DNA from 4 places in the Pseudoalteromonas sp. CNAT2-18.1 genome. Region 2 is predicted to be linked to each of the others. Evidence: predicted binding sites of a transcription regulator. Region 2 holds the regulator's gene; each other region holds the start of a gene.
The links. The regulator sigma-54, encoded in region 2, starts transcription at its own class of promoters, with help from an activator protein. The targets are predictions, from matches to a motif close to GTTGGCACGNNNNTNGNNT.
Positions count from the first base shown of each region.

Region 1: a site for sigma-54 is predicted at 4,195-4,213, ahead of fliE (flagellar hook-basal body complex protein FliE). Genes of this name have one in related genera too.
Region 3: a site for sigma-54 is predicted at 1,934-1,952, ahead of MHM94_RS12120 (DUF1328 family protein). Genes of this name have one in related genera too.
Region 4: a site for sigma-54 is predicted at 1,844-1,862, ahead of MHM94_RS07700 (DUF3192 domain-containing protein). Genes of this name have one in related genera too.

Region 1 is NZ_JAKRFR010000004.1:225,369-231,489, reverse strand. Features, by position in the region: gene fliI (flagellar protein export ATPase FliI) at 1-195, opposite strand, end outside; gene fliH (flagellar assembly protein FliH) at 192-1,049, opposite strand; gene fliG (flagellar motor switch protein FliG) at 1,053-2,090, opposite strand; gene fliF (flagellar basal-body MS-ring/collar protein FliF) at 2,083-3,804, opposite strand; gene fliE (flagellar hook-basal body complex protein FliE) at 3,824-4,156, opposite strand; gene MHM94_RS10315 (sigma-54 dependent transcriptional regulator) at 4,345-5,745, opposite strand; gene MHM94_RS10310 (ATP-binding protein) at 5,738-6,121, opposite strand, start outside.
Region 2 is NZ_JAKRFR010000005.1:324,761-330,881, reverse strand. Features, by position in the region: gene mgtE (magnesium transporter) at 1-58, opposite strand, end outside; gene MHM94_RS13125 (HPr family phosphocarrier protein) at 175-447, opposite strand; gene rapZ (RNase adapter RapZ) at 447-1,292, opposite strand; gene ptsN (PTS IIA-like nitrogen regulatory protein PtsN) at 1,359-1,805, opposite strand; gene hpf (ribosome hibernation promoting factor) at 1,807-2,094, opposite strand; gene MHM94_RS13105 (RNA polymerase factor sigma-54) at 2,120-3,616, opposite strand; gene lptB (LPS export ABC transporter ATP-binding protein) at 3,641-4,366, opposite strand; gene lptA (lipopolysaccharide transport periplasmic protein LptA) at 4,366-4,890, opposite strand; gene lptC (LPS export ABC transporter periplasmic protein LptC) at 4,880-5,434, opposite strand; gene kdsC (3-deoxy-manno-octulosonate-8-phosphatase KdsC) at 5,431-5,982, opposite strand; gene MHM94_RS13080 (KpsF/GutQ family sugar-phosphate isomerase) at 5,982-6,121, opposite strand, start outside.
Region 3 is NZ_JAKRFR010000005.1:130,271-136,391, reverse strand. Features, by position in the region: gene tkt (transketolase) at 1-1,353, shown strand, start outside; gene MHM94_RS12125 (hypothetical protein) at 1,416-1,613, opposite strand; gene MHM94_RS12120 (DUF1328 family protein) at 1,723-1,896, opposite strand; gene MHM94_RS12115 (divergent polysaccharide deacetylase family protein) at 2,158-2,922, opposite strand; gene MHM94_RS12110 (S41 family peptidase) at 2,987-4,186, opposite strand; gene MHM94_RS12105 (peptidoglycan DD-metalloendopeptidase family protein) at 4,220-5,374, opposite strand; gene gpmM (2,3-bisphosphoglycerate-independent phosphoglycerate mutase) at 5,380-6,121, opposite strand, start outside.
Region 4 is NZ_JAKRFR010000003.1:186,829-192,949, reverse strand. Features, by position in the region: partial or broken gene MHM94_RS07710 (PhoH family protein) at 66-323, shown strand; gene MHM94_RS07705 (diguanylate cyclase) at 494-1,396, shown strand; gene MHM94_RS07700 (DUF3192 domain-containing protein) at 1,425-1,802, opposite strand; gene MHM94_RS07695 (D-2-hydroxyacid dehydrogenase) at 1,942-2,886, opposite strand; gene zntR (Zn(2+)-responsive transcriptional regulator) at 3,050-3,463, shown strand; gene MHM94_RS07685 (SO_0444 family Cu/Zn efflux transporter) at 3,447-4,613, shown strand; gene MHM94_RS07680 (1-acyl-sn-glycerol-3-phosphate acyltransferase) at 4,717-5,829, shown strand; gene MHM94_RS07675 (DUF1289 domain-containing protein) at 5,984-6,121, shown strand, end outside.

The DNA.
Region 1 (6,121 bases), on a different contig from region 2:
GTTAAACCCCACCACTTCGGCATCGACTAAGCCTTGGTTCGTTTCGACCTGACACTGGCTACCCAGCGGTGCTTGCAGCCCTTTTGCTTCAAGGGTCAGGCCAACAACGCGGGTCAAGCTCCCCGCTACCGCGACCTGAGGTTGACGGATGTGTTTACGCTGCTGGTGCAAACGCTCACTTAATGAAGTTGTCATGATTTTGGCTCATCACGCACATGGACACCGCTGTCGTGCAAAAACGGTTCCAGTACTTGTTGGATTCGCAACCCTAATGTGAAATCGATAGATGAACGCTGTTGCTTGATTTTACAATCACCGCGCGCCAAAGTCGGCTCACCTAGTAGCTGCCAATGACGATTATCCAACTCGGTATCACTGAAGTGTGACGTCACTATCGCTAAATCATCTGGATGGAGGCTGATTTGGCACATTGCCTCATTACTTGGCAAGGCTTCGGTTGCCGCGCGAAGCGCATTTAAAATAGTGTCGGGGTTGGTTTTTAACTCACTCAAGGTAATGGCTTTGGCTAACTCGCTGGCGAGAAAAATCAACTCATGTTCAACCTGCTCATCAATGTGTTTGGCAGGTTCATCAAGCGCTTCTAACGTGCTTTTTAACGCCTCCAGTTGTTCGTCAATAATGGGCTTCGCATCTTCGAGCCCTTGCTCTTTGCCTTGCTTTAGCCCTTCTTGGAACCCCGCTTCTTTGCCTTCACTGGCACCTTTATCAAATCCGTCAACGTAGCCTTGCTCATGCCCCTGTTTGAGGCCTTCTTCGTATGCGTCTTGGCGAATTTGCTCTAACTCTTCAAGGGTCAGTTTAGGAAAGTCGGTCTCCTCAGGGGTCAGGATCTCTTCGCCATCGCGATGCTCATCTTCCTCGACATGCTTTTTATAAAGCTGTTCGAGCGGTGTCCCAAAGGCGGTTGAACGCCCTTGGTATTTCTTTGGATCTGCACTGACATCGGGAATAGGCCAGTTCTGCAGCAGCTCATCGGCTGCCTCACTGGCGTCTAATCGTTGCCCACGACGTAATTTTGACTCACTCATGGCTTAGAGGAACTCCTCGCCACCACCACTACCGAGCATAATTTCACCGGAGTCGGATAAGCGTCGCGCCGTAGAGAGAATCTCTTTTTGCGCCGCTTCCACTTCGCTGATACGCACAGGGCCCATGGCTTCAAGGTCGTCACGCAGCATATCGGCTGCCCGTTTGGACATATTGGTAAAGATTTTCTCTTTCAGTCCGTCATCGGCGCCTTTGATTGCCTTCATCAGCACATCTTGCTGTACTTCGCGTAGGATGGCCTGAATGCCTCGGTCATCGACATCCATAAGGTTCTCGAAAACGAACATGAGATCTTGAATTTGCTGCGACATTTCTTCGTCGTGCTCGCGAATAGAGTCCATTAACTGGCCTTCGACATTGGTATCGAGGTAGTTCATGATATCGGCCGCCGCTTTCAGGCCGCCCATCTTCGCAGCTTGTGCCCCAGCTTGACCTGCAAACTGCTTCTCCATAATCTCGTTGAGCTCTTGCAACGCTGCTGGCTGCACTTCTTCGAGGTTGGCAATCCGCATGGTTAAATCCAGTCGTACTTTTTCTGGGAACTGGGCTAGAATTTCTGCACTTTGCTCTGGCTCCAGATAAGATAAAACGATGGTTTGGATCTGCGGGTGCTCGTTGCGAATAATGTTCGCCACCTGTTTGGAGTCCATCCATTTCAACGAATCAAGACCTTTCGCACCTGAGCCCATCACAATTTGGTCAATCAGGCTTGCCGCTTTATCTTCACCTAATGCGGCCGTCAGAGCTTTCTTAATAAAGTCTTCTGATTGGAAGCCAATGGTGCTGAACTGCTGAATTTGCTCAATAAACAGGTTGTGCACAGCGCTGATCTTATCCTGACTAAGGTCATCAAGCGCGGCCATGGTCATCCCCACCTTTTGCACTTGTTTAGGCTCAAGGTGTTTAAGAATTTGCGCGGCATCCTCTTCAGACAAGCTCAGTAGCAGGATTGCTGCTTTCTCTACGCCTTCGAGTTTATCAACATCGAAGCCGCTAGTTAGTTGCTGTTGTTCTTCAGTCATCTTCACTCAACCATGCTTTAACTACTTGCGAGGATAGTTCAGGCTCATTGGCAACCAAGGCGCGAACCGCTTTTAGGAGATCTTCATCACCATGTAAGTCTGGCAACTGCAGTGTCCCGTCGGAGGAGAAGCCCACCGCTGCCGAGTCGAAATCTTTGTTTAGCATCTCTAATGTGCTATCACCGATATCCACACCCGAACTCAACGCATCTTCATTGTATTCTTCCAGTGTATCATCTGGGTAGATAAGTCGTTTAAGCATGGGGCGAACCACGGCAATGATCAACACGATTATCACTAATGCGCCCAGTGCTAAACGCACTATCTTCATAAACCAATTTTGCTCCCACAGTGGCAGTTCAGCAACTGCGCCCAGATCTTCACGTACAAAGGGCACACTCACGACTTCTAAGGCATCACCACGCTGCATGTCGAAACCCACGCCTCCTTGTAACAGGCGACGAATATTGTTGAGCTCCTCGGCACTGCGCGGTGCACTGGTGGTTTGCCCATCCGCACCAGCTGTTTGTGTGTAATCCACAGCCACGGAAACACTGATACGACGGATCACCCCAGTCTGCTTACGTTTATGAGAAATAGTGGTATCAAGCTCATAATTACGGGTCGCTTCTTTGTGGCTGCGCGACGGTGAGCGAGTTTGCGCACTTTGCTCGTCCAACGCATTCTCTGGAATGTTAGAGTTCACTGGCGGTTGATTTGTTAAAGCGCCAGGAATGCCGACCGCTAAACCACCAATGTTATTCTCTTCTAATGTGGTTTCACTGCGCACCGCTGGCAAGTCTGGGTTGTAACGCTTTTGAGTCTCTTCTACTGCGCTGAAATCCATGACCAAGTCGACCTGCGCAGTATAGTTACCCAGTCCGACCACCGGGATCATGATGCTATCAATTTTTTCTATATATTCCTGCTCTCGTTGACGTTCAATCTCATACTCTTTACGTGAGCGCGCCGATAACGAATTTTGTGAACCGGAGTTAAGCAGACGACCATTTTGATCGGTTACCGTGACTCGTTCAGGAGACAGTCCTTGCACGGCCGAGGCGACAATATCGACGATAGAGTCTATTTCTTCACTGTTGAGGTTTCGGCCGCGTTTAACCGTAGCAACAACCGTGGCTGAAGGCTTCTTCTCAATACGAGCAAATACGTTTTCTTTAGGAATAGCCAGTAACACTTTGGCGCGCGATACTTTATTAAGTTCTTCAATAGTACGCGCAAGCTGCTGCTCGCGAGAATGCTTGAGACGTTCACGTTCAAGACGCTGTGATACGCCAAACCCCATGTCTTGCATCAAGATATCGGTACCCGATTGCGGGCCTTGAGTAAGCCCCTCTCGGGCCATATTTAGTTTTATATCTTGATAGGCATCTTCGGCAACCATGATCACGTTGCCATCGAGTTCATAATCGATTTTTTGCGCGTCCAAGAAATCCAAGGTCTGAATCAATTCCTCGGTAGGCATTTTGCCTAACGGGCGCATATCAGGCTGACGCGCCCAAATTATGATAAAAATAGCGATGGCCAAGCAAATAGCCAAAGCGATGATCAGCGTCACCTGTCGAAGCATATCCACACCATTGAGGGCGCTTAAATAGCCAGACTTTTGTTCTTGCTGTTCACCCGAGGAGTCGGTGTTCATGTCAACACCGCCATCGGCAAGGGCTAAATCTGTTGATTGGTTTGCTTGTGCCACAACTGTTCTCCGCTATCCGTTATACAGGCATGTTCATAATGTCTTTGTAGGCTTCCACTAGCTTGTTACGAACCTGCACAGTGGCCTCAAATGCGACAGAGGATTTTTGCGATGCGATCATTGCTTCGGCAAGAGAAACGCGGCGATCACCCATCTCCACAGCAACCACTTTCGATTTAGCGTCTTGCTGTAGGTTATGAACATTATCGATTGCGCTACTTAGTAGCTCACCAAATTGGCTGGTCGATGTTTGCGGCACTTGGTTTTGTGCCTCTTTCAATGGGTTACGAGCTTGCGCTTCTTGCGCGAGCGACTGCATTTCTTGAAATAATGAGTTGGCTTGGACTTTCATCTTGGGCATCACTCAGTTAATTAAACTTACCCTGAACAATGCACAAGTCATGCCAATAAAATACCGTTATTTAACAGTGACTTATTGCTATTTTAATTTTGACACTGAGGAATTAGGCAAGCTATATTTTTGACGCCCACAAGAAAGCCCGAGCTTATCCCGGGCTGAAATAGAACATTATGACGAGACTATGCAGGAAGGTGGATCCCCTGCTCGCGCATTTGCGCTATTTTGTAGCGTAAGGTACGCGGGCTGATCCCTAAGGCATCAGCAACATCCTTACGCTTACCGTTGAAGCGCGCTAAGGTATCGAGAATTATTTTGTGCTCTTTGTTTTTAAGCTCATCTTTAAAGTTATGGGCTTGGTCTACACCTTGGGGTGATGCCACTGGCAGCTCATCATAGTGTTGATTGAGCGCAGAAGGCATATCTTGGTGCGCATTGTGCTCAACTTCATCATCAGTGACGAACTCCTCGATATAAATGGCGCTGGCGTGCACCTCGTCACCGGATTTTAAGATCAGCGCACGCTGAATAACATTATCAAGCTCACGCACATTTCCCGGCCAAGTATGCGCCATTAAGCGCTCTTTGGCATCGGCACTGAGCGAGGCAGTCGCTTGTTTGCTAGCTTGGCAATGGCGCTCCAATAAATGTTCAGCCAGTGGAATAATATCCCCGGGACGCTGATTGAGCGGCAACCAGGTCAGCGGGAACACGTTTAGGCGATAATATAAATCTTCCCGGAATATACCGGCTCTGACCGCTTCTTTGAGATCACGGTTTGACGTGGCCAACACCCGTACGTTGAGCTCGATGGTTTTGCGACTCCCTAAGCGCTCAACCTCGCGCTCTTGCAATACACGTAGCAATTTCGCTTGTAGGCCTAAATCCATTTCAGTAATTTCATCAAGTAAAATGGTGCCATTTTGTGCTTGCTCAAATTTACCTGGACAGGCATTCACAGCGCCAGTGAACGCGCCTTTCTCGTAACCGAACAAAGTCGATTCAAGCATGTTTTCGGGAATGGCTGCACAATTGATAGCGATAAATGGCGCCTCTTTGCGCGGCGATTGGTCGTGAATATAGCGCGCCAATACCTCTTTACCACTCCCGCTTGGACCCATCACCATGACACTCGCGTCACTGTCAGCCACTTTATTGGCTAAATCGAGTAGCGCCAAACTTTTGGCATCAGCGACCACCGGGCCACTTTGGCTAGCCGTTTCATTGGGTAAATAACGACTCACTAAATTCAGTAAGACCTCGGGGGCGAATGGCTTTGCCATATAGTCGATGGCCCCCAGACGCATGGCTTCGACCGCATCATCAATAGTGGCATAGGCCGTCATCATTAATACCGGCATGTCTGGATAGTTAAGCTTGATGCTTTTTAGTAATTCAATGCCGTTAATACCGGGCATCTGCACATCACTGACCACTAAAGCAACACTGTGCTCTTTTAGCATCATGATTGCTTCTTCACCACTTTTTGCTGCGATGCAGCGAATATCTGACAGTGTTAATGTATCGATTAGGGCTTCGCGTAACCCCTTGTCATCCTCGACAACAAGTACATAGTTATTCATTGCTCTGCTCCTGGGTATTGCTGTGCAAAACAGGAAGCGTTAGCGTAAATTGCGCGCCACCGTTTTGAAGGTTCTCTACTTTTATTTGCCCCTTATGGGCATTCACCACTGAGGCAACCACAGCCAGACCTAAACCTGTGCCCTGACGCTTAGTGGTAAAAAAAGGCTCAAAAATTTTGTCAATAATCTCTTCTTTGATCCCTGGGCCATTATCGCTAATGATGATATCGACATAATCACTGTTCGTGCGTTGACGACGTGCCTGCATCTTAATATGCGCACCGCTGCCTATCACCTGTAAACTATTGTGCACCAGATTATTGATGGCACTGGCCAAGGCAGTACGATTGCCCATGACTTCGATATCGGGCTCAGG
Region 2 (6,121 bases):
CTTCGGTGACTTCTTGAAGTTGTTGCAGCGGGTAATCTTGTTCATAGGCTTCTGGCATAGGCATCCCTTAAATACAAAAAATGGGGTGGGAAATAGCGTGCAAGCAAGCGCTTACAAGCCGTTGATTAGTTTAACCTAACTAAATCAATGATAGCAAAAGTAAATGCCTAAGGGTTATTCTTGTTCGTGGAACTTTTCTGCAATGAGCGCCCCGATAGCTGCCAACGCGGCGTCGGCATCAGGGCCTTCACACTGCACGCGCACTTCCTTACCTTTGCCGCTCTCAAGGAGCAGTAAAGCCAAGACACTGTCGGCCTGTGCGCTCTTATCACCTTGATATAACATTATTTCGGCATCAAAATTCATCGCCAGTTGCGCCAATTGTGAGGCTGCACGAGCATGTAGGCCTAACTTGTTTTGAATAATAAAAGTACCTTCAACCATCACTATTTTTCCTGCTCTCGATGGCGAATTTTCACGTTCGGATAAGTATCTAAAAAGCGCTCTCCCAAAGTTTGGGCAAGGTACACTGAGCGGTGTTGACCCCCAGTGCAGCCAATAGCAATGGTTAAATAACTACGGTTATTACGCTCTAGGTGGGGTAACCAAGTTTGAACAAAAGTTTGGATCTGCCAAGTGAACTTTTGCACGATTGAGTGACTGGCTAGATAATCTTGAACGGGTTGGTCTAACCCTGTGAGCGCCTTTAGTTCAGGTTCCCAATGGGGATTGGGGAGAAACCGCACATCAAACACATAATCAGCATTTTTTGGAATGCCATGTTTAAACCCAAAAGACTCAAAAGTGATCAGTAATTGCTTGTCTTTTTTACCCAGCACTTTTTCACGGATCATCTCCGCCAACTGGTGAACACTGAGCTCAGTTGTATCAATAATAAAGTCGGCGTGGGAGATGAGTACATCAAGAAGCTGCTTCTCTTCACGAATAGCGACATCCAACGTCATATTTTGCATGGATAAGGGGTGTAGTCGACGAGTTTCAGAGAAACGCTTTATCAACGTTTGTTCGTCACTATCAAGGTAAAACAGCGAAGGCTTAGCAAACTCAGGCAGGTAAGCGAGAATGTCGTTAAATTCATGCTGTTCTTTGGGCAAATTGCGCACGTCGATACTGACGGCAATTTTGTCATAATTTGCTGAAACACTGCGCACCAAGGAGGGGAGTAAAATAACTGGGATGTTATCTACGCAATAGTATCCAAGGTCTTCGAGCACCCGTAACGCGACTGATTTTCCAGAACCCGAGCGACCACTGACAATGATAAGTTCCATCCGACAACTCCTTGTTTTACCCCAAGACGCACATTTAAACCACACCATGAACCAATACGGCGCGCATTAGTCGGCGATCAATTGATAAAGCTCTTGATCGCTGCTCGCCGAGCGCAGTTGTTTACACAGTTGTTTGTCTTTTAGTTTATCAGCAATTGTCGCTAAGGTCTTCAGGTGTTGTTCAGTCTCATTAGCCGGCACTAAAAGTGCGACAAAGATATCCACTGGACGGTTATCAATGGCATCAAAGTTAATGGCTTCGCGATTGGTTACAACAATGGCAATCGTACTGTCGATACCATCGAGACGGCCATGTGGAATAGCAACGCCTTTGCCGATGCCAGTACTGCCCAGCTTTTCGCGGGTTAGCAAAGCATCAAGTACCGATTGCTCGCTGAGGTGAGGACTGTGCTGATGAGCCACCTGAGAGAGGTACTCCAGCATTCTTTTTTTGCTATTAAAAAGGACCGCAGCTTTGCTGCAGTCCTTGGTAAAGAGTGAATCTAGGTTCATGTTAGTGACGAGATAATTTCTCTTTATGTTTAATCACTTGACGGTCGAGCTTATCAATTAAGCCGTCGATCGCCGCATACATATCCTGGTGCTCTGCGGTTGCGAACAGTTCACCACCGTTAACGTGAAGAGTAGCTTCTGCTTTTTGTGTTAGTTTTTCAATATCAAGAATGACATGCACATTATTTATATGGTCAAAGTGACGCTCTAATTTTGCAAATTTGCTATTCACATAGTTGCGAAGAGAATCAGTGATTTCTACGTGACGACCGGTAAGATTTAATTGCATAAGCATTTTCCTTCTTGTCTAACGTCTATATCAAACTTTTACGCTGATTTGACGGTGGAATGGCTAGCGATTCACGATATTTAGCAATCGTGCGCCGAGCCACTTTAATTCCTTGCTCGGCTAGTACGTCGGCAATCTTGCTATCACTCAACGGTTTAGCAGGATTCTCCGCAGCTACTAGCTTTTTGATCAATGCTCGAATCGCTGTGGACGAGCATTCACCTCCGTTTTCGGTTGTAACATGGCTGGAGAAAAAGTACTTCAGCTCAAAAATACCCCGTGGTGTATGCATATACTTTTGGGTGGTCACACGGGAAATCGTTGACTCATGCATTTCCACCATTTCGGCAACGTCATTAAGCACCATTGGCTTCATTGCCTCTTCACCATGTTCAAAGAATGCCTGTTGTTGTTGAACAATGCAATTAGTTACTTTAAGTAGCGTATCATTGCGTTGTTCCAAGCTCTTTATAAACCATTTCGCTTCTTGTAAATGCGAGCGAATAAATTGACTATCACTTTGCGACTTACAGCTTCGCGACATTGATGCATAGTGATCGTTAACGCGGATCTTAGGCATACTATCTGGGTTTAATTCAACCACCCAGCGGCCTTTAACTTTCTTCACCGATACGTCTGGAATCACATACTCTGACTGCTCTCGCACAATCGTGGCTGCAGGAGTCGGATTTAAACTGTGTATCAGTGTCATCACCTCTTTTAACTGCGCTTCTTTAAGCTTAGTCTTTTTCATCAAGGTGCGATAGTCGCGACTACCAAGCAAATCAATATAGTTACAAACTACCTCTTTGGTCTCTTCAAGCCAAGGGGTTTGTGGGTCAAATTGCTTGAGCTGGATCAACAAGCACTCTTGTAAAGAACGCGCACCAATTCCTACTGGATCAAAGAGTTGGATACGCTTAAGAACGGCTTCAATTTCATCGAGCTCGATACCATCGTCTTGTTCATCATGATTCAAGCTTTCCAGCAGATCTTCACAACTGACCGTTAAAATGCCGTTGTCATTGATGGCTTCAATGATAGCTGTGGCGATGGCCTCGTCGGTGGCACTAAAAGGTGTTAATTGCAGCTGCCACATTAAATAATCATGTAACGACTCGGTGGTTTCGCCTTGGTAGATAGACTCATCTTCTGGCATAGGCCCAGAGGAGGCAACGGGAGCCGCACTAATATACTCATCCCAAGACACATCCATGGGCAAGTCTTCACTGATGGACTCGTTGTTCATGGCATCAGCACTTTCAACTTCATCCTTACTGGCGCTGGCCGTCTCGGCGGTATCGTTATTTTGGTTGTCGGACGTCGACTCTTTTTGCTCTTGGTTGTCGTTATTGTCGGCGTAATTGTCTTCTTCAACTTCAAGTAATGGGTTGGCGTCCAACGCCTCTTGAATTTCTTGTTGGAGATCCAAAGTACTGAGCTGCAACAGGCGAATCGCTTGCTGCAATTGTGGGGTCATTGTTAATTGCTGGCCTAGGCGCAGCTGTAATGATTGCCTCATGTATCTCTAACAATCCTTTAATCGTTATAATCTAAACTGCTCACCCAAATAGACGTCGCGAACCGTTTGATCGGCAAGAACTTGCTCTGGAGTGCCAGAAGCAATGAGCTCGCCATGGGAAACAATGTATGCGGTTTCACATACGTCTAGGGTCTCTCGCACGTTGTGGTCGGTGATTAATACACCAATGCCACGATTGCGCAGATGCTCTATGATTTTCTTTATATCTAACACTGAAATAGGGTCGACACCAGCAAAAGGTTCATCCAACAAGATAAACTTGGGGTTTGCCGCCAATGCTCGCGCTATTTCTACCCGGCGACGTTCGCCACCAGATAACGCCATTCCTTGTGAGTCTCGAATGTGCTGTATATTAAACTCATCAAGTAGGCCCTCAAGCTCGCTTTCACGCTCTGCTTTGCTTAAGCCCTTGCGGGTTTCTAGAATGGCCATCAAATTTTGAAAAACTGTCAGCTTTCGAAAAATAGATGATTCTTGCGGTAAATAACCAATACCTAAGCGCGCACGAGAGTGCATCGGCATCAAAGTGATATCCTCATCATCAATACTGATGGTGCCTTTATCACTGGGTACCAAGCCAACTATCATGTAAAAAGTAGTTGTCTTACCGGCTCCATTAGGGCCGAGCAAGCCGACGATACTACCTGCTTGCACTTCTAAGCCCACACTTTTGACGACCTCCCGGCCTTTATAGCTTTTCGCTAATTTTTGTGCTTTAAGAGTCGCCATTATTGCTCTTTCTCCGGCGTATCGTCACTTTGTGGTGTTAATGTTGTGCGCACTCGTGTGCTGGAGTTTTCATCCTTTTCGGCGGTGATCAGCTGTTTGGCAATATCATAGCTTATAGTTTCGGCAACGATATGCTGGTCGGCCATGGCAATCTTAGCATCACCTTGAATTTTTAGGGTCTCAGAGGCGACGTCATAACGAATTTCCAGCGCCTGTGCAGAAATCTCAGTGCCATCTTCCATCACTTCGGTGTACACAGCTGGTGAGCCGGTGGCTACGAGCAATTGCTTGTTATCACCCAATTCTGGACGACGGTGAGCCTCAAGGCGGTCAGCTTTTATTTCCCGTTTGCCGTGAACAATATGCACGTTCTTATCAAAAATAGTGATATTTTCTTTGATCAGTGCTTGTTGTTTGTCGGCATCAATTAACACTTCCTTGGCGGTGATTTGCTCAGCAGTAGCGCTGGCAGAGCATAAGCCAATTGCGATGGATGTAATTAATGCACTGATTTTATTGGTCATAATATATTGTTCGCGTATGTTCTGTTAATTCAACTATCTCTGTATTGAGGTCTGCTTTCAAGCCTTGCCCGGTGATCTTCATATTCGGGCCACTTAATACTACAGCCTGCTCGGACTCCATGCGCTGGCTATCTATATCAACTTGAATGGCCTCAGCGCTGACCTTCTCAATCATCGCCCCTTCTTTTAAGTTGGTGGCGGTGACGTTATTTTCCAAGATCAAAATGTTGTTGTTGTATAAAGTCGCTTCATCGGCGTTTACCTGCCAATTTTCTGTTTCACCATATAAGGTAAATACCGGCTTGGTGAAATGCGTAAACCCGAGCTCTTGATACAGCTCCATTTCCTCAGCATAAACGGTGTGGCTTAACTCACCCTGATCGTTATAACTAGTCTGACTCAGCCCAGTTGCGATATAGTCGGGTGTGGCAATATGGTCTTGCTGAGCGACACCATCATCTGTCGACTTCATAAAATAAGGGTACCAAAGCCACGCCATCGCGACGATAAATAGCAGTGATATGAGCGCTCTCGCTGCGTTCATGTGCTACTTCCCTGTGTTCCCAGGCTGTGTCCTTGGGCCAGCATCAGCAAATCTGTGAGCTCACGCACAGCACCAAAACCCCCTGGTAGCAAGGTACTGTAATGGGCTATTCGCTTAACCAGTGGGTGAGCGTCGTTAACCGCTACGGCGAACCCGACTTGCTCCATCACCGGTAAATCAGGGCCATCATCACCAATGTAGGCTATTTGCTCATCGCTTAGGTTTAATGTGCGCTTTAACTGTGCATAGGCTTCGAGCTTATTCTCTTTACCTTGATAAATGTGGGGGACACCCAGGCTTTGCATTCGCGTTTGTACTATCTGTGATTGTCGCCCGGTGATAACAGCAACTTCAACACCCGCATTGAGCAACGCTTTAATGCCGAACCCGTCTTTGGTATTAAAGGCCTTTAATTCCTCGCCTTGATTGCCTAAATAAATACGGCCATCTGAAAACACGCCATCAATATCGCAAATTAACAATCGAGTGCGCTGTGCACGTTGCCATGCGTCTTCGTCTATGGCTTGGTATAATTCTGAAAACAACACTAAATCACCCCCGCGCGCAATAAGTCTTGCGTATTCAGCGCGCCAATGGGACGTTGCTCGTGATCGGTCACAATGAGTCCATTAATGCGTTTTTGCTCCATAATTTTCAGTGCTTCCGCCGCCAGCATATGAGCATCGG
Region 3 (6,121 bases), 190 kb from region 2:
CGTAATGTTGATGGCCACGATAGCGAGGCTATTCGCGCTGCTATTGATGAAGGCCGCGCCCAAGGTGACAAGCCAACGCTTATCTGTTGTAAAACAGTGATTGGTTACGGCTCTCCGAATAAATCAGGAAGCCATGATTGCCACGGTGCGCCGTTGGGCGATGATGAAATTAAAGCTGCGCGCGAGTTCTTAGGTTGGTCTCATGACGCCTTTGCGATTCCTGATGATATCTATCAACAGTGGGATGCTAAAGAGAAGGGCACACAAGCAGAGCAGAGTTGGCAGGATAAGTTTGCGGCATACAAGGCGGCATACCCTGAGCTTGCTGCTGAGTTTGAACGTCGTCAAAATGGCGAATTGCCTGCTGACTGGGCTGAGAAGTCGCAAGCCTATATTGAGCAGTTACAAGCAAACCCGGATAGCCCAGCAACACGTAAGGCATCGCAAAATGCCTTGAATACCTTTGGCCCCATGCTACCCGAGTTTATGGGCGGCTCAGCCGATTTGGCCGGATCGAACTTAACTATTTGGAGTGGTTCAAAAGGCCTTAGTAAAGACGACGCGTCAGGTAACTATATTTTCTATGGTGTGCGTGAATTTGGTATGTCCGCCATTATGAATGGCATTGCCCTGCACAAAGGTTTCATTCCTTACGGTGCAACCTTTTTGATGTTTATGGAGTATGCACGCAATGCGGTGCGCATGGCTGCACTAATGAAGACGCCTAGCATCTTTGTTTACACCCACGATTCCATCGGCCTGGGTGAAGATGGACCGACTCACCAACCGGTTGAGCAAATGGCGAGCCTACGTTATACGCCGAATCTAGTGAATTGGCGTCCATGTGACCAAGTTGAGTCAGCCATTGCGTGGCAGCAAGCGATTGAGCGCAAAGATGGGCCAACGTCGCTGGTCTTTACGCGTCAAGGCCTTGCTCAGCAAGCACGCGATGCGCAGCAGCTTGCTGATGTGAAAAAAGGTGGGTATGTATTAACCTGTGATGGCGAGCCAGAAGTTATTCTGATTGCCACAGGTTCGGAAGTACAACTTGCTATGGATGCAGCTTCTGAGCTTCGCGCTCAAGGTCGTCAGGTACGCGTGGTGTCTATGCCATCAACGGACTTGTTCGACCAACAAGACGCACAGTACAAAGAAAGTGTCCTACCCAGCAGTGTGACTCGCCGTGTCGCTGTAGAGGCAGGCATTGCCGACTTCTGGTACAAGTATGTTGGTTTGAATGGCAAAGTTATCGGCATGACTAGCTTTGGTGAATCAGCGCCAGCGGGCGAATTGTTTAAGCACTTTGGCTTCACCGTAGACAATGTGGTTGCGGCGGCCAACAGTCAGTTTTAAATAATTAGAGATGTAAAAAACCCGCGAGCTTCGCGGGTTTTTTGTTTGAAGATAAGCCTGTATTAGCAGTTTGTTTCTTCTGCACCGGCGTTTTCTTTAACATTTTCACACGCGTCTTCAACCGCGTTTTGAGTGTCAGTGATCGCCTCATCAATTTTTTCACCTGCCTCTTCGGCACCGCCACTGTCTTCACAGCCCATAGCGAATACTGCGGCAAATAATGTAGCGATAAATGCTTTTGTTGCTGAATGATTAAACATAGAACTCTCCTTGAATATTAACTCTTTAAATCTGGATTCAAATAACGTGTTTTGGTTGCGGTCGCGGGTTTCATCCCACCTGTGACCGCTTGTACTGTAAAATTAATAACTACCTTGGCGCTTTACCACGAATGGCGCCAGCAACAAGGGAGATAACCAGCAGTACCAAGAATACAAAGAAAATAATTTTAGCGATGCCAGCAGCTGCGCCAGCAATGCCACCGAAACCTAAAAGTGCTGCGACCAAAGCGATAACTAAAAATGCAATTGACCAACCTAACATAATGTACCCTCCATAGATTTGCGTTTCGGAATATACGTTGCTAAGTCCATGCCAACTTTTAAGGTTTTGATTTTAATGAATTTGTTGTTTTTTGTGGACTAGGGGAAAAGAAAAGCTTTCACTGTTTGTGTAAAAGATACAGATTAATTTTATGTTCATAGAACAAGCACTTGGGCAGGTGCTGAATACGGAGGAGGTGGTTTATCGGCACCAGAACTCAGTCATCAGCAGCCATGCCGCCTATTATTGTTTTAGAGGCCTCTACTCTTCCTCGGTTACACTTTTTTTATCGGCCTGAGCAAGTCGAATTGTGCGCTGCTGCACTAGCTGAGATAAAGGCACAAGTTGGAAACCTTCACCCTCGAGTTCTTGCAATGCCTGTTGCAAGAACGCAAACGTTTCGGGGTAGGGGTGAGCAATTGCAACTGCGTAGTCATACTTATCGGCGAGAGTCTTTAACTGCTCAAAGCGATAACGTAGTTGCTGCTCGGTGGTAATATTGTCGAGAAAAACATGGCGAGCAATATTGCTGACACCGTATAGCCCGGCAATTGTTTGCGCTTTTGAATTGGGAGTTGTTTTACTGTCGAGAAAAAACAAATCCTGCTCTTTTAGCACTTCCATAGTCCAGCTCATCGGCGCATTTTGCTGTGTTAGCAGCGAGCCCATGTGATTATTGACGCCGCGCGCATTGGGTAGGCTGGCTAATGCCTTGCGTAACTCGTGTTGGAAAGCTTCTTTTGACATATCCATTGTCAGCCCCCCAGGCCCTAACGCTTTACCGTTTATGGCTTGCATGGGGGCATGCAAAAGCACCTCTTTATCTAAGGCCCCTGCCTGTTGAGCAAAGTGAGTGGCGTAAGGAGTAAAAGGGAGCACCGAATAGGTCACAGCGCCAGGCAAGTGCAAGGCAGCCATGTCGTTACGATGATAGCCGATGTCATCAATGACAATAGCGATTTGCTTCGCATGTACTGGTGATAAGAGCACCAGCACACACAACGTAGTCCATATTAAAAAGCGCACAATGTGTTTTTATCTTTGTTGATGATTAGTGTGCAGGCCCGTGCTTAAAGCCGAGCCTGCGTTTTTATTGTTCTAATAGTTGCTGAGCTTTTAGTAATTGTTTATCAAGCAGTGCGGTTAAGTTTTTATGCGCACTTTGCCCCTCAGCTAAGCTGATTATAACTTCTTTATTTGATTGCGAAAGGGCAGGTTGCAATATCGGCACATCAGGTACGATGCCAGTCCCCTCAATGGACACGCCAGAGGGGGTATAGTACTTCGCTGTGGTCAGCTTCAAAGCACTGCGGCCATCGCCTAAGGGGATCAATGACTGCACCGACCCTTTACCATAGGAGCGAGTCCCTACCACGGTTGCCCGGTCATTATCCTTGAGCGCACCGGCAACAATTTCTGCAGCGGAAGCAGAGCCCTCATTGATCAGCACGACCATGGGGGCGCCTTGAATTATGTCCCCTGCTTTCGCTTCAAAGCGTTGATTAGCCTCCACAAAGCGACCTCGAGTAGAGACGATAACACCTTGAGACAAAAATAAATCGGCAATGGCAATGGCACTGTCGAGGGTACCGCCTGGGTTGTCACGCAGGTCAATAAGCAACCCGTTGAGTATGGCGCCGTTGGCGTTTTGCATCATGGTGATGTGACGCGCGACATCATGAAAACTATGATTGTTGAAGCTATTAATACGTAAGTAGCCCATGCCATTGGCCTTGAGCTCACTGGCGACGCTTTCAATGTGGATAGGCTGACGGGTAAGCTGAAAGTCGAGGCGTTGTGAGTGGCCTGCGCGAGCAACGGCTAAATGCACTTGCCCATCTTCACGACTGCTGATCAGAGCAGAGACTTCTTCCAAGGTAGTGTTATTCACCTTAGTGCCATTGATAGACACGATAACATCACCACGCTGTAAGCCAGCGGCCCGAGCGGGTGAGTTGGGTAGAGCGGAGATCACCACTACATGTTTATCACGCTGTTCTACCTCGATACCCAAGCCCTTGTATTGGCCATTGGTGACATCGAATAATCGTTTTAACTCTTGCTCATCAAGGAACTCGCTATATGGGTCAAGCTCTTGTAATAAACTGCTGAGTACATGTTGGTCTAACTTGTCGCGATCCACTTCCTCAACGTAGTAGTTGTTGATGTGAAAAAGCACTTCATCGAGTTGGCTGTCCTTTGCCAATGAAGCAGGCGCTAGTACCACTAAGGCTAAAAAACTGAGCCCTAGTAACAAGCGCTTGTATAGGTAAGTTGTGAATACAAACATCGGCTGCCCCCTTGAGGTGCAGCCTCTATTCATTTAGGAGGATTTGCACCATGTCGTTGGGTTAACGGCACGTCCTTTGTGGCGTATTTCAAAGTATAGACCAGGATCAATTTGACCGCCGCTCTGGCCTACTAAAGCGATTGTTTCGCCTTTATAAACCGGATCGCCCACTTCTTTGAGTAGTGCTTGAGCGTGGCCATACAGGCTCATATAACCCTTGCCGTGATCGACCACCATGACCCAACCAAAACCTCTCAGCCAGTCAGCAAAGACCACTTGGCCATCTTCTATACTGGTTATACTGCTCCCTTCACTGGCTGCGATCACCACCCCTTTCCAATTGAACCCTTGGCGTTTACGGGTGCCAAAGCGGTGGGTAAGCTTACCCCGTGTCGGCCAAGTTAATTTTCCTTTACTGCTACCCAGACCTAACATAGCTACTTGGCGGTCTTTACTGCGCTCTAGCTCTGCTAAGGTATCCAGTAAGGTCTGCTCATTATCTTTTAAATACGCTATCGAGCTTTGCAGTTGATTTAATTTACCTTGTAGCTCTTGGACCTGAGATTGTCGTTGCGCTTTCGCGGCAACTAATTGCTGTTGCTGCTGTTGTTCTTGCTCGCGTAGCTTCGCCAGTTGTTGTCTGTTTTGTTGCAACGCTGCTTGGTTTTGCGCTATTTCACGCATTGTTTGTTGTAACGCTTCAAGCTGTTGCAAACGAGCTTTGTTGAAATAGTCGTAATAGCTAATGGTGCGCTCTAACTTGGCTGTGTCTTGTTGGTTTAACAGCATCTTTGAATAATCGTGCCCACCCACCATGTAGGCGCTCTTTACTTGGGCTGCAAGAACTTTATCAAGCTTTTTACGACGCGACTCCAGCTGTTCAGCCTGTTGTTGTAACTTTTGGTGTTGCCGTTCGTTGTCTGCGAGTTTGTTATCGAGCGCACGTAACTCCTTCGCATTTGCAGCGATAGCTTGCTCTGAGTTCTTGAGTTGGCTCTGTAACTTATCCAGCGAGCGTTGCTGCTGCTGATAATTTTGTTGGCTCTTTTTTAATTCTTGTTGGACTTCGGTTAAGTCTTGCTTGGTACGGTTCTCGTTAGCAAAACTATTGAAGCTTAGGAACGCCAAAAGCGTCGCGCACAGTAGCGACACTTTTTGACGTTTGTGACTCAATAAAACCATCGGCATCGAGATTACTTAAGACGCATGATGGGTGAACCAGTCATTTCTTCTGGCTGCTCCATGCCTAATAGGTACAACATAGTGGGAGCTACGTCACTGAGCGTTTTGCCATCAATAGCTTGAGCATCACGGCCAACGTAAATGAATGGCACAGGCTCGCTGGTGTGGGCGGTATGCGCTTGACCAGTCTGTGGGTTTACCATTTGCTCGGCATTACCGTGATCGGCGGTAATTAAGGCCTCGCCACCGACTTGCTCTAACGCTTCTACCACGCGGCCAATACAGCTATCGACAGCTTCACAAGCTTTTACGGCTGCTGCAAATACGCCTGAGTGGCCAACCATATCGCCATTAGGATAATTACACACAATGACGTCATACTTGTTGCTTTGAATAGCCGCCACTAGTTTGTCGGTTAGCAGTTGAGAGTTCATTTCTGGTTGTAAGTCATAGGTAGCAACATCCGGCGAGGGGATAAGCTCACGGCTTTCACCATCAAACTCTTGCTCCCGACCGCCGCTGAAAAAGAAGGTCACATGAGCGTATTTTTCTGTTTCTGAAATGCGAAGTTGCGTTTTGTTATGTTTGGCAAGCCACTCACCCAAAACATTATTGAGTGGCTCTGGTGGAAACGCCACAGGCGCTTTGATGTCTGCAGCATATTCAGTCAGCATAACGAAACCGCTTAATTGCGGCGCTTTCTTTTTACTGAAGCCGTTAAATTCGGCATCAACAAAAGCGCGACTCATCTGC
Region 4 (6,121 bases), on a different contig from region 2:
TAGCTAGAGTATGTGTGTAAAAACTTTTTTGTTCAAGTTTATTAAGGGTATGATAGTATTATATCAATTCGGGGGTGTTGCTTGATGAGAGTCAGAATTTAACAGCCTCACAGTTGAAAACGATCATCACGCGCTGCGGGGCGGGCACTAAATTGATTTGTTCGGGGAATCTGGCGCAAATAGACAGTAACTATCTGACCCCAGTGACATCGGGTTTGACCTATATCGTTGAGCGCTTTAAGCATTTTGAGGGCAGTGCCACGGTAAATCTAAACGGTGTGGTGCGCAGTCGCCTTGCTTCATTTGCTGAAGAAAACCTCTAAGCATACAAGCTAATTCACTGTGTATGTGGCTAATTTCTGCCATATATTCAGTGAATTGTTAGGTATTTATGTCTAAACTGGGTAAATACGTTAAATAGCGGGTAAATTGCAGCCTAATTCATTCTTTTGTATTGGTTCTGCAAGCAGTTAAGACAAACTAGGGCAAATAAATGAGGTCAGCACGTATTCTTGTTGTCGATGATGACGAGTTAAATCGGGTGGTTTTGGAGAAAACGCTGAGCCCCAAGCACAAAGTGTTTGGTGTCGAAAGTGCTGAGGCCATGTTTGAGTGGTTAGCGACTAACAGTGTTGATCTGATCTTGCTGGACATCGTCATGCCCGGTATGGATGGTTACGAAGCGCTGCGTAAGCTTAAGCATGATGAGCGCACACAGCCTATTCCTGTCATTATCATTTCCGCCAATGATTCTCTCGTTGATGAAGCCAAAGGCCTTGAGCTCGGAGCCATGGACTACATAACCAAACCCTTTGGTAGTGCCATAGTGCGCGCGCGCGTTAAAAATCAGCTGACTATCAAGCAAAAGAACGACCTGTTAGAGATGCTGGCCAGTATCGATGGCTTAACCGAAATCCCCAACCGCCGCTATTTTGATGAACAGCTTTCGCGGGAGTGGCGGCGTAGTGTCCGCGCTGGGCTGCCGTTGTCTGTGGTGCTCATTGATATTGACTTTTTTAAACGCTACAACGATCACTATGGCCACCAACGCGGTGATGAGTGTTTGAAGAAAGTGGCTTCAACCTTGGTGGCCAATTGTCAACGTGGTAGTGACTTCGTCGCTCGCTATGGCGGTGAAGAATTTGCTGCTGTGCTGCCAGGGAGTGAAGAGGGGACAGCCATGGCGTTGGCACAAAAGCTAAAACGCGTTATAGAAGAGCTTAACGTGGCACATATAGACTCACCTGTTGCTGACCATGTCACTATCAGTATGGGGGTATCCACCTATCCTGGTTTTGGTGATGCGCAATCGGAATCACAGCTTATTGAGCGCGCTGACAGGGGTCTTTACAAAGCGAAGCAACAAGGGCGTAACACCATTGTATTTTTCGCATAAAAAAGCCACCCTGTGGGTGGCTGAACGTTTATAGCTTATTGATAAGCGCTTGGTAGGCGCTGTCACCTACACTGACTAAGGCGCCGTCAGCAAAAACCAAAGGAGTGCATTCGTCCTTTGAGATTTTGCCATCAGACTTTTTACTTTGCGTGGCGTAAAATAACACTTGGTAGTTGTCTTGTTGATGACGGAACGATTCACTGAAATCTGGCGTTCCCAAAGAATTTTTCACCTGCGCAAACCCCGTACCTAGCTGTAAGTCAGCAATATATATGCGGTTGTCTTTTTGTTGCTGCTGCCAATCACTGCCAGCCCTACGAGCATCAGCATCGCCATCATTCACTGAAACAACACAGCCTCCCAGTAAAGGAAGGGCGACTAAAGCGGCAATAAGTGTTTTTTTCATTGTTATATCCGTTATTAAGTATTGTTAACACCTGGGTAAGATAACAAATTTAATGCCAATATTTATTTGTCTTTATTATCATTAGGTTATTAAATTATCAAGGTGTCTCTTAGGCCTAGAAACCCATAGTTTAGTGAATCTAACTAACCTGATTGCGGATTTCACCATTGGCAAACCCAATAATATTCTTCGCCAATTGTTCAATGAGGCGGTCGCGGGCTTGGCGAGAGGCCCAAGCAATGTGTGGCGTTAACAATAAGTTATGGCCTTGATATGCAATTAATGGATTATCTGCGGTGGCAGGCTCACGTGTAAGCACATCTAACGCCGCACCGGCTATATCACCTTGCTCTAGGGCCGCAACGAGCGCTTGTTCATCAATAATAGGGCCACGAGCTGTATTGATGAGCACTGCACTTGGTTTCATTAAAGCGAATGCGTCGGCGTTAAATAGTTGCTGAGTCTGTGGCGTTAAAGGGCTATGAATAGAGACCACATCAGCGTTTTGCAGTGCTTGTTCAAAGCTAACCCGTCCTTCTCGTACTGGCTGTCCTTTACGCTCCGCAACAATGACCTTCATAGCGAAGGCTTCTGCAACGCGCGCCACCGCCTGACCTAACTCGCCATAGCCGATGATAGCAAGGGTTTTATCGGCAAGCTCCTCAATGGCATAATCCAAGCGACAAAACATATCACTTTGTTGCCACGCACCGTGATGGCAGTCATTAATGTAGCGATGAATGTTACCTAATAAGGCGTTGAGTAGGGCGAAGGTGTGTTGCACCACTGAGGCGGTAGAGTAGCCAGCAACATTACATACTGTGATGCCTTGCTTGGCAGCGGCTTGTAAGTCGATATTGTTGGTGCCGGTGGCAGCAACGCAAATCAGTTTAAGCTTGGGTAGCGATTGCATGTGCTCAGCATTTATCACTACTTTGTTGCTAACAATAACCTCGGCATCTTGGCAACGAGTAACAACGGACTGTGGCTCAGTTAGCTCATAAGAATGGAAGTCTCCGAGTTGCTCCAGTGGGGCTAAGCTATTGTCACCTAAAGTTTTTGCATCAAGTAGTACTATGTTCATAACTCTCTTCTCTCGTTTCGCCAGTGAGACAAAGTAGGCGTTAAAATAAGGTGGTTTAGCACTAGTCTTTCATGGTGACTTAGCGGACGCAAAAAAATATTGACCTTGGAGTTAACACTAAGGTCTACAATCAGTGACAGTTAAATAACTGCGAGAAAAACTAATGCGAATTTCAGAGTTAGCAAAAAAGGTGGACATGAGTCCCGATACGCTTCGTTACTACGAACAGCAAGGGCTATTACAGCCGCCTAATCGCACTGCAGCAGGATACCGGGATTATACGCACGCCCATTTAGCGCAATTAAACTTTATTCGTCGTGCTAAAGACGTCGGCTTTAGTTTGCAAGAAATCTCTGAGTTATTGAAGATTAACTTTGAGAAACAGCAGCATAGCTGTCATGAAGTGAAGCAACTTACGCTGCGAAAAAAGGCACTTGTGGCAGAGCGTATCGCTGAGTTGCAACGCTTTTATGCCTCTCTTTCACAATTGGCGGAGCAGTGTTGTGGCACAGAGTTACCGGCAGAGCATTGTTCAATTTTGACCGCATTGGAGGACGTTGATGGACTTACTAACTAATTTTTGGCAATTGTTTGTGCTATCTGCACCTTGGCTGATGCTGGGGCTGTTTTTAGCTGGGCTCATCAATGTATACCTTCCAGCTAACTTTTTGCAACGCCACCTTGGTAAAGAAGGCTTTTGGACAACTGTGAAAGCGGCTTTTATTGGCGCTCCCATGCCATTATGTTCTTGTGGCGTGATCCCTGCAGCCGTTGGGCTCAGACGGGCAGGCGCTTCGAAAAGTGCGACTACGTCCTTTTTAGTCTCCACGCCTGAAACTGGTGTCGACTCAGTGTCCGTATCCTATGTCTTACTGGGCCCTTTTATGGCTATTATTCGTCCTATTGCCGCAATTACCAGTGCCATTACCGCAGGTGTGCTAGTAGGTAAAGAGTCTAAGCCCGAGGCAACCCCAACACAGACATCGTCGCCGAGTTGCTGCGCCGAAAGAACGCCACAGCCGAGCACTTCATGTTGCACCAATAAGCAACAAGCGCCAGCACCCCAAGCTCCCACGCAGGCACAACAGGCTGATAATACAGCGCCGGCCTCATGCTGCAGTAGCCGCTCTAAAGCTACAAAAGAGTCCAGTTTCATGGCTAAGTTTAAGCAAGCGGTGCACTTTAGTACCACGAAACTGTTAAATGATACCGCCATGTGGTTAATGATTGGTCTGTTTTTCGCGGCGTTAGTGCAAACTTATGTGCCCGCTTCTTACTTAAGCCAGTGGGGCAGCGGATTATTGGCGATGACGGTGATGGTGCTTATCAGTATTCCAATGTACATTTGTGCCACGGCATCTACGCCAGTTGCCGCTGGACTGCTCATTGCTGGAGTATCGCCAGGCGCGGTATTGGTATTTATGCTAGCAGGACCTGCGACTAACATTGCCACACTCGGTGTTGTTGGTAAGGAGTTAGGCAAGCGCGCGATTGTTGCCTATCTCAGTGCTGTCATTGGTGTAGCCTTAGCATTTGGGTATTTAACGGATTGGCTGGTGGTACGGTTCGGCTTTGCAGTGAGCCCTTTAGTTGGGCATCAGCACGAGCTTATGGCACCGTGGTTATCGCAAAGCTTAGCCGTGATTTTACTGCTGTTGTTATTACGCTTGGTATGGCTTAAGTTGCGCGCCTGGCAAGCACCTGCGCAGCACCATGATAATACATAAAGGGTTGTATCCCTTACTGGTAAGAGTTGATAAACTTAGCGAATACGTAAATGGCGCGATACAATAAGCGCCGTTTTTTTGCCTGTGGTAATAAGGTGTAATCGTGGATAAGTATGCAGATATAAGACCCTATAATGACGACGAAGTAGCAGATGCTGTTGCCCGGTTGGTAGCAGATAATGACTTTGTTGATTTGATAGCGAAGCATAATTTGCCCGGTTGGCTTGCCGGTATGCGCTTTCTATCTCGCCCGCTGGTGCGTGCGAGCCTGAAACGTAAATGGGGCCAAGTAAACTCAGTGCGCCAGGTCCAGCTTGAAGTTGTGCATTATCTCGAGCGCATCATCCACAACACCACCTCAGAGGTCACCTATTCAGGGTTAGACAAGCTCGATAAAAACCAAGCATATCTGTTTATCTCCAATCACCGTGATATCGTGCTTGATCCCGCGTTGGTGAATTTTGGCTTGCACCAACATGATATGAATACCGTGCGTATTGCCATTGGAGATAATCTGTTACAGATCCCATACATCACTGAGCTGATGCGCTTAAACAAAAGTTTTATTGTAAAACGCTCGGCAAAAGCACCCAAAGAAATGCTTAAAGCGTTATCACAGCTCTCAGCCTATATTTATGACTCGTTGCAGGATGGCCACAGTATTTGGATAGCCCAGCGCGAAGGGCGTACCAAAGACGGTTTTGATCAAACCGATCCGGCGTTATTAAAAATGTTGCAATTGAATGGGCGCAAGCAAAAGAAAGAGTTTGCTGAGTATGTACGCGAGCTAAAAATTGTGCCGGTGTCCATTTCTTATCAATATGAACCGTGTGCGATATCCAAAGCGAAGGAGCTCTATCATAAAAAGCACCACGGCGAGTATATAAAATCTGCCGGTGAGGATATCAGCAGTATAGTAGAGGGCTTTACGACCAATAAAGGCCATGTCCACCTCGCTTTTGGTCAACCGGTGCAAAGTGGCTGTGATACCCCAGAGGATCTTGCAAAAACCATCGATAAGCAGATTGTTGAATCTTTTTATTTGCACCCAGGCAATTACATTGCCGCTAAGCACGGTGATGCGGTTGTTGATTCCGAGTCCGTTGATGTGAAGGAGTTTGATGAGCGTATGCGTGCGATTCCCGAAGAGCTACGCGATCTCGTTACGGCCCTGTATGCGCGCCCAGTACTGCGCAAGGAAGAAATGGATACCTAGGCTGGTAATTCAGAGTCTTTGGCATTAACGTTATACCTAGGGTTGGTTTTTAATACACACCAAGGGTAACAAAGGTTAGGGTAGTCAATGCGCTCGGCGTTATGCGCTGCAAGCAGCATTGAACCTTGGCCTAATCACACTGGGTAGAGCGTACATGCAGCAGCTGGAAATCTTTTCTATTGATAGCCCCTGCAAAGGGGTATGTCAGGTCAATAACCGTGGTTATTGCCTAGGCTGCTTTCGTTCTCGTGATGAGCGTTTTATGTGGAACCAACTCAGTGATGAGCAAAAA